2 regions of the Fructilactobacillus carniphilus genome follow, and region 2 is predicted to be linked to the other one. Evidence: riboswitches for the same ligand, from Rfam matches in the RefSeq annotation. Region 2 holds a riboswitch; the other holds the start of a gene.

Region 1 (7,264 bases), 400 kb from region 2:
GTTCTAGCATGGCTCCGGCCCCAAGGTAGTAAACAAACCGGCTCCCCGCTACCTTGGCACTGCGTTGAAAGTCCAAAATATCGAGATTTTCTCCGATTTCCCAGTGAGCCTTGGGCGTAAAGTCAAATTGACGGGGGTTTCCAACTTTACGTAATTCGACGGCCCCCTCCTCAGTTAAGCTAACTGGCACCTGGTCGTTCGGAATGTTGGGTAAGTGGGCCGCTACATCATGTTGTTCGGCTTCTACCTTTTCCAAGTCCTGGTCCAACTGTTTGATTTCAGCACCGACTTCCCGCATCCGTTTGATGGGAGCTTCGGCATTCTCTTTGTTGCGTTTTAATTGCGAAATTTGGTCCGAAACCTCATTCCGTTCGGCCTTTAACTGTTCGGTTTGCACAATTAAATCCCGTCGGTGTTGGTCTAATTCCAATAATTGGTCAATCGTTTCTGGACTTACGCCCCGGGTAGCCAGTTTTTCCTTAATCCAATCTGGTTTTTGCCGAATTAACTTAATGTCTAACATCGCTAGTAACCTCCTCGTGTTCGTTGCTATTTTTACGTATGAAAAAAGACCCCGCCCCACAATTGGGACGAAGGTCTTTATTCGCGGTACCACCCAAGTTCCTGACTGACTCTAGTCAGGCCCTCAACTTGATTGGTAACGGAATCACCGTGCAGGATTAACTGCCCTTAAAACGTAGCGGAAAATTCGAACGATGACTTTCACCAACCGTCATCTCTCTACGGTTCTACTAAAACTACGCCATTAGTTTTCGTTTTCTTTATTATACAATACTTACCCCAAAATTTGGGCAATTTTTTGATCAACCAAACGAAAAATTTGCTCCCGCGCTTGCTGATTTTCCACAAATTCCAGTTGATCACCGTCAATTTCTAGCTTGGGCGACAGGTCATACTGAGCAAACCACTGATCGTAACGCCGGTTAAGCTCCCGGTAGTAATCATACAGACTCGCATCGTGCTCAATCTGTTCATAACTCCGACCCCGTTTTTTAATCCGAGCTAACATGATTTCAAAGGAAACGTGCAGGTAGATTAAAAGGTCGGGAATCTTTTGGTAATCATCGGGAGATACTGGATCCAACATGTTGGCTAGTAACGAGTCGTACGTTTCTACTTCCGTCTTGGTAGAACGTCCCAGATCCGCATTCAAATGGAACAACAATGAGTCTTCAAATAAGGACCGGTCCATCACACTGTACCGGTTGTCTTTAGCCTCCTTAATTGCATCCAGTCGTTTGTTTAAAAAGTAGATCTGCAGCAAAAAGGCGTACTTTTGCGGATTCTGATAAAACAACGGCAGAATCTCGTTATCATCCACTGATTCATAAAAAGCGGGTGCGTTCCAATGTTCCGCCAACAGCGTGGTTAACGACGTCTTGCCCGCTCCAATTGGTCCCGATAAAACAATCATGGTGCATCCTCCATTGACACTGATTTACAAAGCACCTTCCATTGTAGCATTAATCCTGGTCCTTGTTTTCCTGACTTAAGTCCGCCGGAGCAACGTCAACCTGGTCCAATGGAATCAAATGCGTATGCTTAACCAGTTTGTAACCAATGTAGAGCGCCAAAACCAGCGGCACACTGATGTAGGTCACCGCAATCTGGAACCATTGACCGTGAACAAAGGCGCCCACGTCTTGACCAAAGATTACCACGATACACAAAATCAAACAGAGAACCGGTCCAAATGGGAACCAGGTCGCGTGATACTTCAGTTCATCGAGATGGTGTCCCTGGGCAATAAAGGCCCGCCGGAAGCGGTAGTGGGAAAGCGCAATCCCGAACCAGGCAATGAACCCCGTTAATCCGGAAGCCGCCACTAACCACAGATAAATCTGCGGACCCATGAAACTAGTTAAGAAAGTTAATAGCGCCACAGCGGTCGTAGCTAACAAGGCTAGGAAAGGAATTCCGCGTTTGGAAACCTTGCCAAACATTTTCGGGGCGTAACCCTCATCCGCCATGGAATAGAGCATTCGGGTCGAAGCATACATTCCGGAGTTCGCCGACGAAATCACGGAGGTTAAAATAACCGCGTTCATAACACTGGCCGCCGCCGCTAATCCAGCCCGTTCAAACACAATTGTAAAGGGACTGATTGAAACGTCACTCGCCGATGAACCTAGCAGGTCCGGACTCGTATACGGAATCACCGCCGCAATTACAAAAATGGCGAGGAAGTAAAAGAGAATAATCCGCCAGAACACTTCGTGAATGGCCTTGGGCACACTCTTGCGTGGATCATCAGCTTCTCCGGCCGTAATCCCCACTAGTTCAGTTCCCTGAAACGAGAACCCGGCAACCACAAACACGCTGATGATTCCCGGAATTCCGTTCACAAACGGTGCGTTCTTATAGGTAAAGTTGCTCAACCCGGTGGCGTGACCACCCATAATCCCAAAGATGGTTAAGAAGCCCACGATGAGGAAGATGATGATGGTAATCACCTTGATTAACGACATCCAAAACTCGGTTTCTCCAAAGGCCGACACGGCTAACGCGTTAATCACAAAGATTAGCGTTAACGCAATCGCACTCCAAATCCAGGCCGGGAAATGTGGGAACCAAAACGCCATGACTAACGAAACGGTCGAAACGTCGACCGCCACGGTAATCGCCCAGTTAAACCAGTAGTTCCAGCCCATCGCAAATCCCAATGCGGGATCCACGTACTTGGCCGCGTAGGTCGAAAACGACCCAGAAACCGGCAAGTTCGTGGCCATTTCTCCCAAACTAGTCATCAAGAAGTACACCATGATCCCCATTAAAATGTAGGCGACCAGGGCGCCTCCCGGACCAGCCTTACTGATGGCTCCTCCACTGGCAACAAACAAACCAGTTCCGATACAACCACCGAGGGCAATCATCGACACGTGCCGGGACTTTAAGCCCCGCTTCACGTGCTGAGTTACCTTTTCTTCTGCCATTCTTTTTCCTCCTCTTATATGTCGGATCCCATAGTTTGCAACTAAAAAGGGACCCTTCCTAATCCAGAAGAGTCCCCACTTTGATATTCGGGTTAGTCCGTTAAAGCGCTCCGCATCAAGTGCGACAGTCCTTGATTTCTTCAACCAAGGCCCAACCAACCCGGTTCCACCCGGCTAGTTTCGGCAACGTTCCCTTTCCAACTATTTCTTCGGAGTGGTCCCCTCCCTAGCTGTACTAATGAAAATTGCTCCTCTTCTTAGATTCTAAGTTATTTAATTCTTCCCCAGTATATGGGTTTCTGCATGGAATTGCAAATCGGCTGAAACTCCACCCCGGATCTGGCTCTGTTATACTAAGGTAAAATTACTAAAGGAGTGTTTCTGATGACCACCAAGCAGGCTTTACTGATTATTGACTATACCAACGATTTTGTTGCGGATGACGGAGCATTAACCCTGGGCAAACCGGCGCAAGTGGCTGAACCCGCCATTATCGACCTTGCCAACCAGTTCGTTGAACGAGGCGACATCGTCATCCTCCCCACTGATTTACACCAACAAGACGATCCTTACCATCCAGAAACTAAGCTCTTTCCCCCTCACAACCTTAAAGATACTTGGGGACGGGAATTTTACGGGCGGCTCCAACCCTGGTACAACGAAAACCAATCCAACCCCAACGTGTGGGAAATGGACAAAACCCGGTACAGTTCCTTTGCTGGGACCGACTTAGACTTGCAGCTGCGGGCCCGTGGCATCACCGAACTTCATTTAACCGGAGTTGCTAGTGACATCTGCCTGCTACACACTGCGGTCAGCGCCTACAACCTGGGTTACCAGCTGGTAATCCATCCTAAAGCAACCGCCGGCTTTTCGCCTGAAAACCAGGAATTCGCCCTACAGCACTTTCAAAATGCCCTCGGAGCTCGCATTGCAGATTAACTAAAATCAAACGTTCTTCTGGTTTAATGCGGAAGAGAGTTTTTTGCTTGATTTATTTAGATTCACGGTGCCAGCCGACCCATAAACTTAGCAATGCAACCGCTAGTAGAAACATCCCCAAATAACTAACCACATTCACCAGCTCCATTTTCGTAGTTAAGAGGCTTACTAGCGCAGACCCCACCGTCAAGATGACCGATTCAGAGAAAGTGGCTAACGAAAAAGCCGAAGCCCGGGTTTGTTCATAGGTCAACGTTTGCATCTGGTTTTCAAACAGCAAATGCCACATTTCAAAAACGATGTTAATGACGACCAAGCCAATCACAATAATAACGTGATTATGCAGTAAGAAAGCCGCAAAAAGTCCCAAACTAAGGATTTGCAACCCCATAATTAACGTGGGAGCGGAAATGAAACGCGTTAATCGTTCCACCACTAGCACCAAACCGGCAGCCACCACCGCTAACAACCCAAAGAGCACGGAAATCATCTGCGTGGAAAAATGCAGTTCTTGCAGAATTAAGGGACCGTATTGGTAGCTTAACGTCACGGCGGCCGCAGAACAACTCATGGCCACCACCAAGAAGCGAAATCTGCGTTCGTGAACTAAAAAAGCGGCAAAATTGTGCAGCACGCTTTTAAACGTAGGCGCTGAACTTTCTTGCAGCGCTTGCCCATCAATTCCCAAAACTAAGAATCCAGAAAGAACTCGAACTTCGATTGACAGTCCAAATAAGAGTGACCACGAATAACTCGCAATAATTCCTCCCGCTGCATTTCCGAGGGCCATTGCCAAAATGCCAACAAAGTTAAAGTAACCTAGAGCTTTTAAATACTGAGGTTGCTCTTCCTTTGCCACCGTTTCATACACCAAGGAAACGTCGGTTCCAGAAATTAACGCCAGTCCTAACGCAAACAAAATCATGCCCAGATAAATTAACCAGTGAATGGAAGGAAAAAAATACGTCGTGAGGTACAAAATACAGACCGTTTCTCCCATCAGCAAAGCCGCTTTATGCCCAATTCGATCTGAAATGACCCCCGCCGGAAACTCAAATGCGGCCTGTGCAATGGTAAAAAGTCCCTCTAGAAAAGCAATTTCGGCTACGGACCAACCCTGCTCCTTGAGATAGATCATCCAGACAATTACTTCTAACATGACGTTTGAAAAGCCGTTGTACAGTAATAATTTTTTCATGTCCCACTCCTAGGTTTTCGAAGTTCGTCTGCATTTAATTGATTCGTTTAAACAAAAGTAATTATCATATTATAAGTGAATAAACAGCGTTTGCCAAACTAAATCAAAACATTATTAATTTTATAAGCATTAATTTCCAAATTTAACCAAACAACCAGGAAAACTCATTTTAAAAAAGGCGCTTTCTAAGTTAGAAAGCGCCTTTTTATTCAACTTGTCTCACTCAGCTTGATCTCGTTGTTGCAACTTCGAATGCCACACCCCATAGGCAAAGTACACGATTAGTCCAATCACAATCCACAATCCAACCGCCAGCTTGGTTGCATTCGGCAGCATGATGATGAAGTAGATACTACACAATCCGGCCAGAATTGGAAGGACTGGGTACCACGGCATCTTAAACCCATCGTTCGGGATGTCCTTGCGCTTTCGCAGCGGAATAATGCCAAAGGAAATGCAGGCAAAGGCCAGCAACGTTCCGGCGTTAATTAGTGAAGCCAGTTGTTCCAGTGGTACCACTCCGGCAAAGAAGGCTTGCACAATCAGGGCAATTAGCACGGCGTTCTTAGGCACGTTCGTCTTTTTATCTACCTGGCCCATTTTCTTGGAAAGCAAACCGTCACGACCCAGCGCATAGACCAACCGGGAACCCCCAAAGAACATCGTTACCATGGCGGTAAAAATGCCAAACAGTGCTCCAATTGTAATCAACTTGTTCCAGCCGTCGAGGTGGACAACGTGCAGGGCGTAGGCAGCCGGATCATCAACGTTTAGTTGCGTGTAGTGTACCATTCCAACCAAGACCAACGAAAAGGCCACGTACAGGACCACCGCAATTAACACGGTCCCCAAAATCCCGCGGACCACGTTGCGTTTCGGGTTAATCGTTTCCGCTGAGTTGGCAGCCAACGCGTCAAACCCAATGAAGGCAAAGAACACGGTGGCTGCCGCGGTTGAAATTCCTCCGAGTCCGAAGGGAGCACCGTGAAATTGTTTCGGATAAAACGGCACGTAGTTACTGGACTTAATGTAAAAGACGCCAAGACCAATAAAGACAATGATAATGGCCACTTTTACCACCACGGCGGTGTTTTCCACCTTCTTCGAGAGATCCGCCCCCTTGGCGATGATTAAGGCAATCACCAAAATAATCAGGACAGCCGTCACGTTCACCACTCCTCCTTCGAGCGGACCAGCCTGCAATGCAGCAGGTAATTTCACCCCAAGGGGAGCCAACAAGTTGTTGTTAAAGTAGGCGGCAAACCCGGTTGCTTCGGCAGAAACCGCCAAGAAGTACTCCAAGATTAGCGCCCACCCGATAATCCAGCCGACAATTTCACCGTAGACCACCGTTCCAAACGAGTAGGCCGACCCCGCAATCGGCATGGCGGAGGAAAATTCGGCATATGCCATGCCCACGACCCCCGACAGTAAAGCTGCCAGTAAGAAAGCAATTGCAACCGCCGGCCCGGCGTGTTGCGCCGCTTCGTGACCCGGCAAAATAAAGATTCCAGTTCCAATCACCGCTCCAATTCCTAGTGCGACCAAGTCCCATGCCCCAAGCGTCCGCTTTAACCGCGCGTCGGCCTTCATGTAATTAGTAACTGATTCTTGTTTAAAAATTCGATTCCGCATGGATTTCTCCTTTCATTTCTAATTAAATTTTAATTGATGTTTCTTATCTTAACGGCTAGACTTAGATAAGTACAATTAATCTTTTTGATAGAAACATTAGGAGAACTAATATAATGAATCGCTTTGCCGTCTTACAAAAAATCATCGAAACGGGTAGTTTCACGCGCGCTGCCCACGAGTTGGGCTACACTCAGTCATCCGTTAGTCAAACCGTGGCAAACCTAGAAGCCGAATTTAACGTCCGGCTATTACAACGATCCCGGCGGGGGGTTCGCTTAACGCTCGCGGGGAAAAAACTGTATCCCGAATTCCAACAACTATTACGTCAGTACGAAACAGCCCACACACTGGCTGACCAAATCAACGGTTTAGAAACCGGAACCGTCCGCATTGGAGCCAGTAACAGTACCTCCCGTTACTGGCTCCCGGGCTTAATTAAGGGCTTTGAAGCCCAACATCCCCACGTACATTTCACCCTGTATCAGGGCGATTACGATGAAATCCTCGCAGACGTCAAGCGGGGCAAGGCGGACCT
Region 2 (7,264 bases):
CGAAAGGCGCTGGTATTATCAACGGCAACCGCCCCGCGTTTAACGGCTTCGGGCAGAAATTGCTTGGAAGCAGCTCCTCCAGCAGATGCTAAGACGATGTCCACGTCGTCAAAGGATTCAGGCGTCGTAGCTTCGACCGTCACATCTTGACCCTTAAACTGCAACACTTTGCCCGCTGAACGTGGTGAAGCCAATAGCTTAACTTGTTTAACCGGAATCGAAGATTGTTCCAGTTGTTGAATCATGCGTGTTCCTACGGCTCCAGTCGCTCCTAAAATCGCAACGTTATATTCCTTCATAGTGTAAAAAATCCTTTCCTATAACACGTTTTCTAATCCCACGGCAAAGCCCTTCAGGCGGTTAACCTGTTTAATGGCAATGTTTAAACCGTGCATAAAGGATTCCCGGTCAAAGGAATCCTGCCGAATCGTTAGTGCTTCTCCGGGTCCCCCAAAGAGTACCTGTTCGTGCGCCACGTAACCCGGTAACCGGACGGCGTGAATCGGAACGTCTTCGTAGTTCGCACCTCGTGCGCCGGGGATCGTTTCGACTGGATTCTCGACCGTTTCTGGTGCTTGTTTCCGACCCGCAGCAATCATTTTGGCCGTATTAACGGCCGTTCCAGACGGTGAATCCTTCTTATCAGCGTGGTGCATTTCGATAATTTCGGCATCCGGGAAGTACTGGGCGGCTTGCTTGGCAAATTGCATCAGTAAGACGGCAGATAAGCCAAAGTTGGGTACTAATAACCCGGCTTGGTGTTGTTCTTTTGCGAGTTTGGTTAACTGCGCGACTTGGTCATCGCTGAGCCCGCTGGTTCCAATGATCGGCGTCATGCCGTGTTCTAATGCGAACTGGGCGTTTTCAAAGGCTCCCGCTGGCGTGGAAAAATCAACCCAAACCTGCGCCGGGGTATCCATCGCACTTAACTGGTTAAAAACCTGCGTGGTGGCTGGTAAATCGTAGGCAGCCGGATCAGTTGTTTCTAGATGCGGACTGTAAACGGCCGCTAACTCTAATTCGGGATCTCGCTTAATCATCGCGGTTGCTTTCTGTCCCATGGAGCCCCGAAAGCCCGCTACTAAAACTGTGGTTGGCATAAACTACTCCTTTTCTCCGAGTGCTTCTAAAACGTAGGCTTGTTCAACGGCGGTCAAATCGGTAATGGGTAGTCGGCAACCCCCAACGTCAAGGCCGTTCCGCGTCAACATGAACTTCACGGCCGATGGGGATGGGTATAAGAATAAGCCCTGCATCTTCGGCGTCAGGTCCCGTTGTAATTGACCGGCTTGCGCTAAATCGGTGTTCATTACATCATACATCTGCCGCATTTCTGGCAAGTAAAGGTGGGAAGCCACTGAAACCACTCCGTTTCCGCCGACGCTGCGTGCAAATAAGCTCTGTGGGTCTTCTCCCGTGTATACCAGGAAGTCGTCAGGTGTTTGTTGCACAATCGCTTCAAATTCTTCCATCGAACCACACTGCTTAATCCCGATGATGTTGGGTTCATGGCTTAGTTCAACAATCGTATCAACGTCCATCTTAACCCCGGTTCGACCCGGAATGTTGTAGATGATAATCGGGAAGTTCGTGGCTTGGGCAACGGCCCGGAAGTGTGCTTTCATCCCCACTTGATTAGGTTTGTTGTAGTACGGCACCACCACTAACGCTGCATCAATGCCCGGAATCTGACTAACTTCCGTCGTGAAGTCGATGGTTGCCTGGGTGTTGTTGCTTCCGGTCCCCGCAATCACGGGCACCCGACCGTCGATAAACTGGGCAAAGTTCGTGTATAAACTAATCTTTTCGTCGTGGGTTAACGTCGGTGTTTCTCCCGTCGTCCCCCCGATTAAGAACCCGTTGCCACCTTCTTGTAACAAACGGTCCGTCAACGTTTCTAGGGCCGGGTAATTAATCTCTTGGTCTGCAGTAAAGGGCGTAATCAGCGCCGTAATGATATCAGTCTTAGTAAAATCAGCCATCATTTACTCCTTTTCTGTCATTCGTTGTTGTAACCAGCCGGTAATCGCACTAATCCCGGGTTCAATCGCTGCTTCGTTCGGAACCAGTTCACTGGAGTGCAGTTGATGCTCGGGATCACCGATGCCTAGCCAAAACATGGTGCCTGGGAACTTGGACAGCAGGTACCCAAAGTCCTCCCCGGTCATCGCCGGTTCCGTTTCAATGTACTGGACGTGCGGGTTCTTTTCCATATATTGAATAAACTCCTGCGTCAGGTGCGGATTGTTTTCCACCGGGAGGTAGCCACCTTGGTTTAAGTGGAGGTCCACCTGGCAGTTGTAACTCGTCGCAATTCCATTGGCTACGGCCCGGAGCCGGTCGTCAATGTGTTCAATCATTTTCTGGGTCAGGCCCCGAATCGTCCCGTGGAGGTCGGCTTCTCCGGCAATCACGTTCCGAATCGTCCCAGCGTTAAACTGCCCGAAGGTAATCACGCCGCCTTCGATCGGATCGACGCTCCGCGATACAATCGTTTGCACCTGTCCGATGAACTGACTGGCAGCGACAACCATGTCGTTCGCGAATTGTGGATAGGCCGCATGTCCCTGCGTCCCCGTAAAGTGAACGTCCACTTCCGTGGTCCCGGCAAAGAGAGTGCCCATCCGACAACCGATGGCACCAGCGGGAAGTTGGGGATTATCGTGTAGCCCGTAAAATTCGTCCGGTTGCCATTGCCCGGTAAAGAGGCCGTCTTCATACGCCAATTTCCCCCCGTTTTCACTTTCTTCGGCTGGTTGAAAGAAAAACAGCAGGTTGTCAGTTGGTTGTGCTTTTACAAACTGGGCCAGTACCCCCATGGCCACGGTCATGTGAATGTCATGTCCACAGGCGTGCATCCGGCCTTCGTGCTGCGACTGAAACGGCAATCCGGTATCTTCAGTCACCGGCAGGGCATCAATGTCCGTCCGGTACCCAATCGTCCGAGTTGGATTGCTTCCATGTAATAACACCATGATGGCGGTCGGTAACTGTTCCGGAACCTGCACCTCCGCGAAGTCACAGTCGGCCGTCAGAGCATCAATCTGCTTCATTAACAAGTCATGCGTTTGAAACTCGTGTAAGGCGAGTTCTGGAATCTGATGGAGTTCTTGATAAAGTTCGTGTAAATCCAATGTCATGGTTTAGCCCCGCAGGTCGTCTTCGAGTTTGGTCTTGTCCAAGGTCTTTTGGTTCACGTCTTTGACCTTCTTCGCCGGCATTCCGGCCACCACCGTGTAAGGAGCAACGTCTTCGGTTACCACGGCGCCAGCGGCCACTACGGCTCCCTTACCGACGTGGACGCCTTCGATTACCACAGCGTTAGCGCCGACTAACACGTCATCGTCAATTTGCACGGGTTTAGCACTAGCTGGTTCAATTACCCCAGCTAAAACGGCCCCGGCCCCAATGTGGGAGTGCTTCCCAACAATGGCCCGGCCGCCTAAGACCGCGCCCATGTCGATCATGGAATCGGCCCCGATTTCGGCCCCGATGTTAATCAAAGCACCCATCATGATCACGGCGTCTTTGCCAATCTTAACCTGATCTCGAATGATGGCTCCTGGTTCAATCCGGGCTTCAATGTTCTTGGTATCTAACAACGGCACGGCTGAATTCCGACCGTCGTTTTCAATTTCGTAGTCAGTAATGTGGGCATCGTTAGCGGCTAGGAATGGTTTGACGTCCTTCCAGTCTCCAAAGATTACCCCGGTTTGATCGTTTACAAATGCGCGAAGCGAAGCCGGAAACTCGATGGCGGCAAGGTTCCCTTTGAGGTAAACCTTCACGTTCGTTTTCTTTTCTGCGTTTCCAATAAATTGAATGATTTCTTGTGCGTTCATTTCAGCCATGTTTTTACTCCTTCATTAAATGTTTAGGTTAGTTTTCATCAAGGGCAACGTCTAAGTGCGTCAAGTCCGCTAACGTTTCGCGTTTCACCACGACCCGAGCCTGGCCGTTTTCAACGAAGACCACGGCGGGACGTGGATTCCGGTTGTAGTTGGAAGCCATCGAGTACCCGTAGGCTCCGGTTGCTAGTACGGCAATCACGTCGCCTGCTTTGACCTCGGGAAGGTGCGCATCCTTCACCAGGATGTCTCCCGATTCACAGTACTTACCAGCCACCGTGACCGTTTCGGTCTTTTCGGGATGGACATTGTCGGCAGCCACCGCTTCGTAAGCCGCACCGTACAGGGCGGGGCGAATGTTATCGCCCATTCCGCCGTCGACCGCTACGTACTTGCGAATTTCTGGAATCGTCTTTTGCGATCCGACCCGGTAAAGACTCACGCCGGCGGGTCCGGCAATTGAACGCCCCGGTTCGATCCAGACCGCTGGTAACGGCAAGTTGTTGGCTTCCGTTTCTTCCTTCAAGGTCGTTAAAATCTGTTCCACAAATTCTTCTGGCCGAATCGGGTGATCGTCATCCGTATACTGGATTCCAAAGCCCCCACCAACGTTCACCACCTGGGGCGTGTAGTTAAACTCGTCGCGCCACCGCTTCATTAACTGCACCAGTTTCTGGGTTTCAATCTTGAAGCCGTCGGTCGCAAAAATTTGCGAACCAATGTGAGAATGAACTCCCTGCAGGTGCATCCGCGGTTGGTCTAACACTAGTTGCAGCGCTTGGTCCGCTTGGCCGGTCAAGAGATCAAAGCCAAACTTACTGTCCTGTTGACCGGTTTGGATGAATTCGTGGGTGTGGGCCGAAACGGCCGGAGAAACCCGTAGCATCACGTTAATTTCCGCGTCTTCTTCCTCTAGGACCTGGGCTAACAATCCAATTTCGTAGAAGTTATCGAGCATAATCGTACCGACGTGATGGCGGACGGCCATCTGTAACTCCTCGTAGGATTTGTTGTTCCCGTGGAAGCTAACTTTCTCCATTGGGAAATCCGCTTTGATGGCCGTCGCCAATTCACCGGCCGAAACCACGTCAATGTGCGCGTGTTCCTGGTTAACCACCTGGTACATGGCGACACAGGCAAAGGCCTTGCTGGCGTAACTAACTGCATAGTCCATGTGTTGTTCTTCAAACACCCGGGCAAAAGCCCGAATCTGGTGGCGAATCTTGGCCACGTCATAGACCTGCAGCGGGGTGCCAAATTCATCCGCAAGCTTGGTGGCGGGGATACCGCCGATTAATAATTGATTATCCTGAACTTCATCACTACTTAACATTCTTTTTCCTCCTCAATCGCTATAACCAAACAAAAAGGGCCTTTCGGTACGGAAGCTCCGTCCAAAAGACCCTATTGTCGCAGGTTAGAATCGATTTTATGAATAGCTCCCCGGGAACTGAATCCCGACAGTCCGCAGTCTCTTAAACTACGTCCCAGTTATCTAAGGTCCATCTCCCCTAGCACTTCGGCACGAAACCCTTTCCCTAGATTCTAAGCTGGATGGCAGCTCCCCTAAGTACTCTTGTCCTGTGCGACCTCTATTTGATTTGTTTCCAGCATAACGAAAAAGCCCCCAGACGTCAACCTCTTGCTAGCTTCCTGACTTAAATTTCTTTATTTCTATATAGAGTTTGCCAAAAACGTCCGTTATTGCGCATAATTAAGTTGCACAATTAAAAAAATGATGATAGTTTCACTAGTAATCCAACCAACGAGGTTAAATAACTTATGAAAGTAGTTAAATTTGGAGGCAGTTCGTTAGCGGACGCCACCCAGTTCGAAAAAATCATCCAAATTATCCAACAAGATCCAGAGCGGCGCGCCATTGTGGTTTCAGCTCCTGGAACCCGTTTTAAAGGTGACATCAAGGTGACAGACTTGCTGATTCAGTATTCAGAAGCTGTGAAAAACCAGGTTGCTGTGGCCGACCTGCAAGCAGAAATCATTGCCCGGTATCAAAATATTGCCGAACATTTTAACGTACCGGCCGCCGTCATGGACCACATTCAAGCAGTCATTCGGGACTTAGCTACTCAGACTTATCCAGATTACGCCCACCAACTGGCAACTTTTAAGGCTCACGGTGAGTATCTGAACGCCTACCTGTTAAGTCAGATTCTAATCAAGCTCGGACTTCCCGCCCAATTCATGGATCCTAAAGAAATCGGCTTTAACGTGGCTGGTCCTGTCAACGATGCCCACGTTACAGATGACACTTACGACCATCTTGCTACCTACCGAGACAATCCCGACTACCTGGTTTTTCCCGGCTTCTTTGGAATGAACGAGGCTGACGGAACGATTGCGACCTTCTCGCGGGGTGGGTCTGACATTACCGGTTCGATTGTCGCCAAGGGGCTGCACGCCGAAGTTTACGAGAACTTTACGGACGTCAACGCGATTTACTCGGTTGATCCTCACATTGTTTCCCAACCCAAGGGAATCCAAACGATGACCTACCGGGAAATGCGGGAACTATCCTACGCCGGATTTTCCGTCTTTCACGACGAGGCGTTGCTTCCGGCCATCGATGCTCAAATTCCCATTAACGTCAAAAATACCAACCAACCGGATTTGCCCGGAACCTTGATTGTGCCGGAAAAGGGCTTTAAACCGAAGGGCTTTATCACCGGGGTGGCCAGTTCAAAGGGCTTTTCTGCCCTCTACCTGCACCGCTACCTGCTCAACAAGGAAGTCGGTTTTACCCTGAAACTGCTTCAAATTTTGTACAAGTACGGGATTTCTTACGAACACATGCCATCTGGGATTGACGATTTAACCATCATTTTTGACAACCAGCAACTGACCCCACAAAAGGTCAAGGCGATGTGCAACGACATCAGAAACGAACTCCATCCTGACCAGTTAGAATGGATTGACCATTATGCCATCATCATGATTGTCGGCGAAGGGATGCAACTGAGTCCCAACACAATTGAAAAAATCATTCGGCCCCTGACCGACCACAACATCAACATTCACATGATTAACGAAGGGGCTTCCAAAATCTCGATTATGCTGGGCACCGATGAGGCTGATGCCCAAAAATCGGTCAAGCTCATCTACCAGCACTTCTTTGATAACAACCGGATTTTTAATTACTAACAGGAGATCTTAATTATGCCAACTTTACGCAAAGTTCATGGCTCTGAAAATCGCTTTTTCATCTTGGATCGGACTCAATTCGATCCCGAACCAACGCTCAACCAAATTTCACGGTTAGCCGTGCAACTAAAACAAAGTGACGACGACCGTTTTAACGATATCGACGGCATCCTAGTTGTTGATTACTCCGACCATCCGGGGTGTGCCGGCAAAATGACGGTGGTTAACGCTGACGGAAGTATTGCTTCCATGTGTGG

The links. A riboswitch is a leader RNA that binds a small molecule or an ion and turns the genes downstream of it on or off. The one in region 2 is predicted to bind lysine.
Region 1: another riboswitch for lysine. It lies ahead of M3M37_RS00460 (amino acid permease); the one in region 2 lies ahead of lysA (diaminopimelate decarboxylase).

Annotation. Positions count from the first base shown of each region.
Region 1 is NZ_CP097121.1:89,953-97,216, reverse strand. It holds gene serS (serine--tRNA ligase) at 1-523, opposite strand, end outside; gene M3M37_RS00465 (deoxynucleoside kinase) at 797-1,435, opposite strand; gene M3M37_RS00460 (amino acid permease) at 1,485-2,954, opposite strand; lysine riboswitch at 3,050-3,218, opposite strand; gene M3M37_RS00455 (cysteine hydrolase family protein) at 3,339-3,896, shown strand; gene M3M37_RS00450 (MFS transporter) at 3,949-5,094, opposite strand; gene M3M37_RS00445 (APC family permease) at 5,314-6,729, opposite strand; gene M3M37_RS00440 (LysR family transcriptional regulator) at 6,843-7,264, shown strand, end outside.
Region 2 is NZ_CP097121.1:1,185,471-1,192,734, forward strand. It holds gene M3M37_RS05975 (aspartate-semialdehyde dehydrogenase) at 1-299, opposite strand, end outside; gene dapB (4-hydroxy-tetrahydrodipicolinate reductase) at 318-1,100, opposite strand; gene dapA (4-hydroxy-tetrahydrodipicolinate synthase) at 1,104-1,982, opposite strand; gene M3M37_RS05990 (N-acetyldiaminopimelate deacetylase) at 1,986-3,140, opposite strand; gene dapD (2,3,4,5-tetrahydropyridine-2,6-dicarboxylate N-acetyltransferase) at 3,144-3,851, opposite strand; gene lysA (diaminopimelate decarboxylase) at 3,880-5,181, opposite strand; lysine riboswitch at 5,277-5,451, opposite strand; gene M3M37_RS06005 (aspartate kinase) at 5,631-7,007, shown strand; gene dapF (diaminopimelate epimerase) at 7,023-7,264, shown strand, end outside.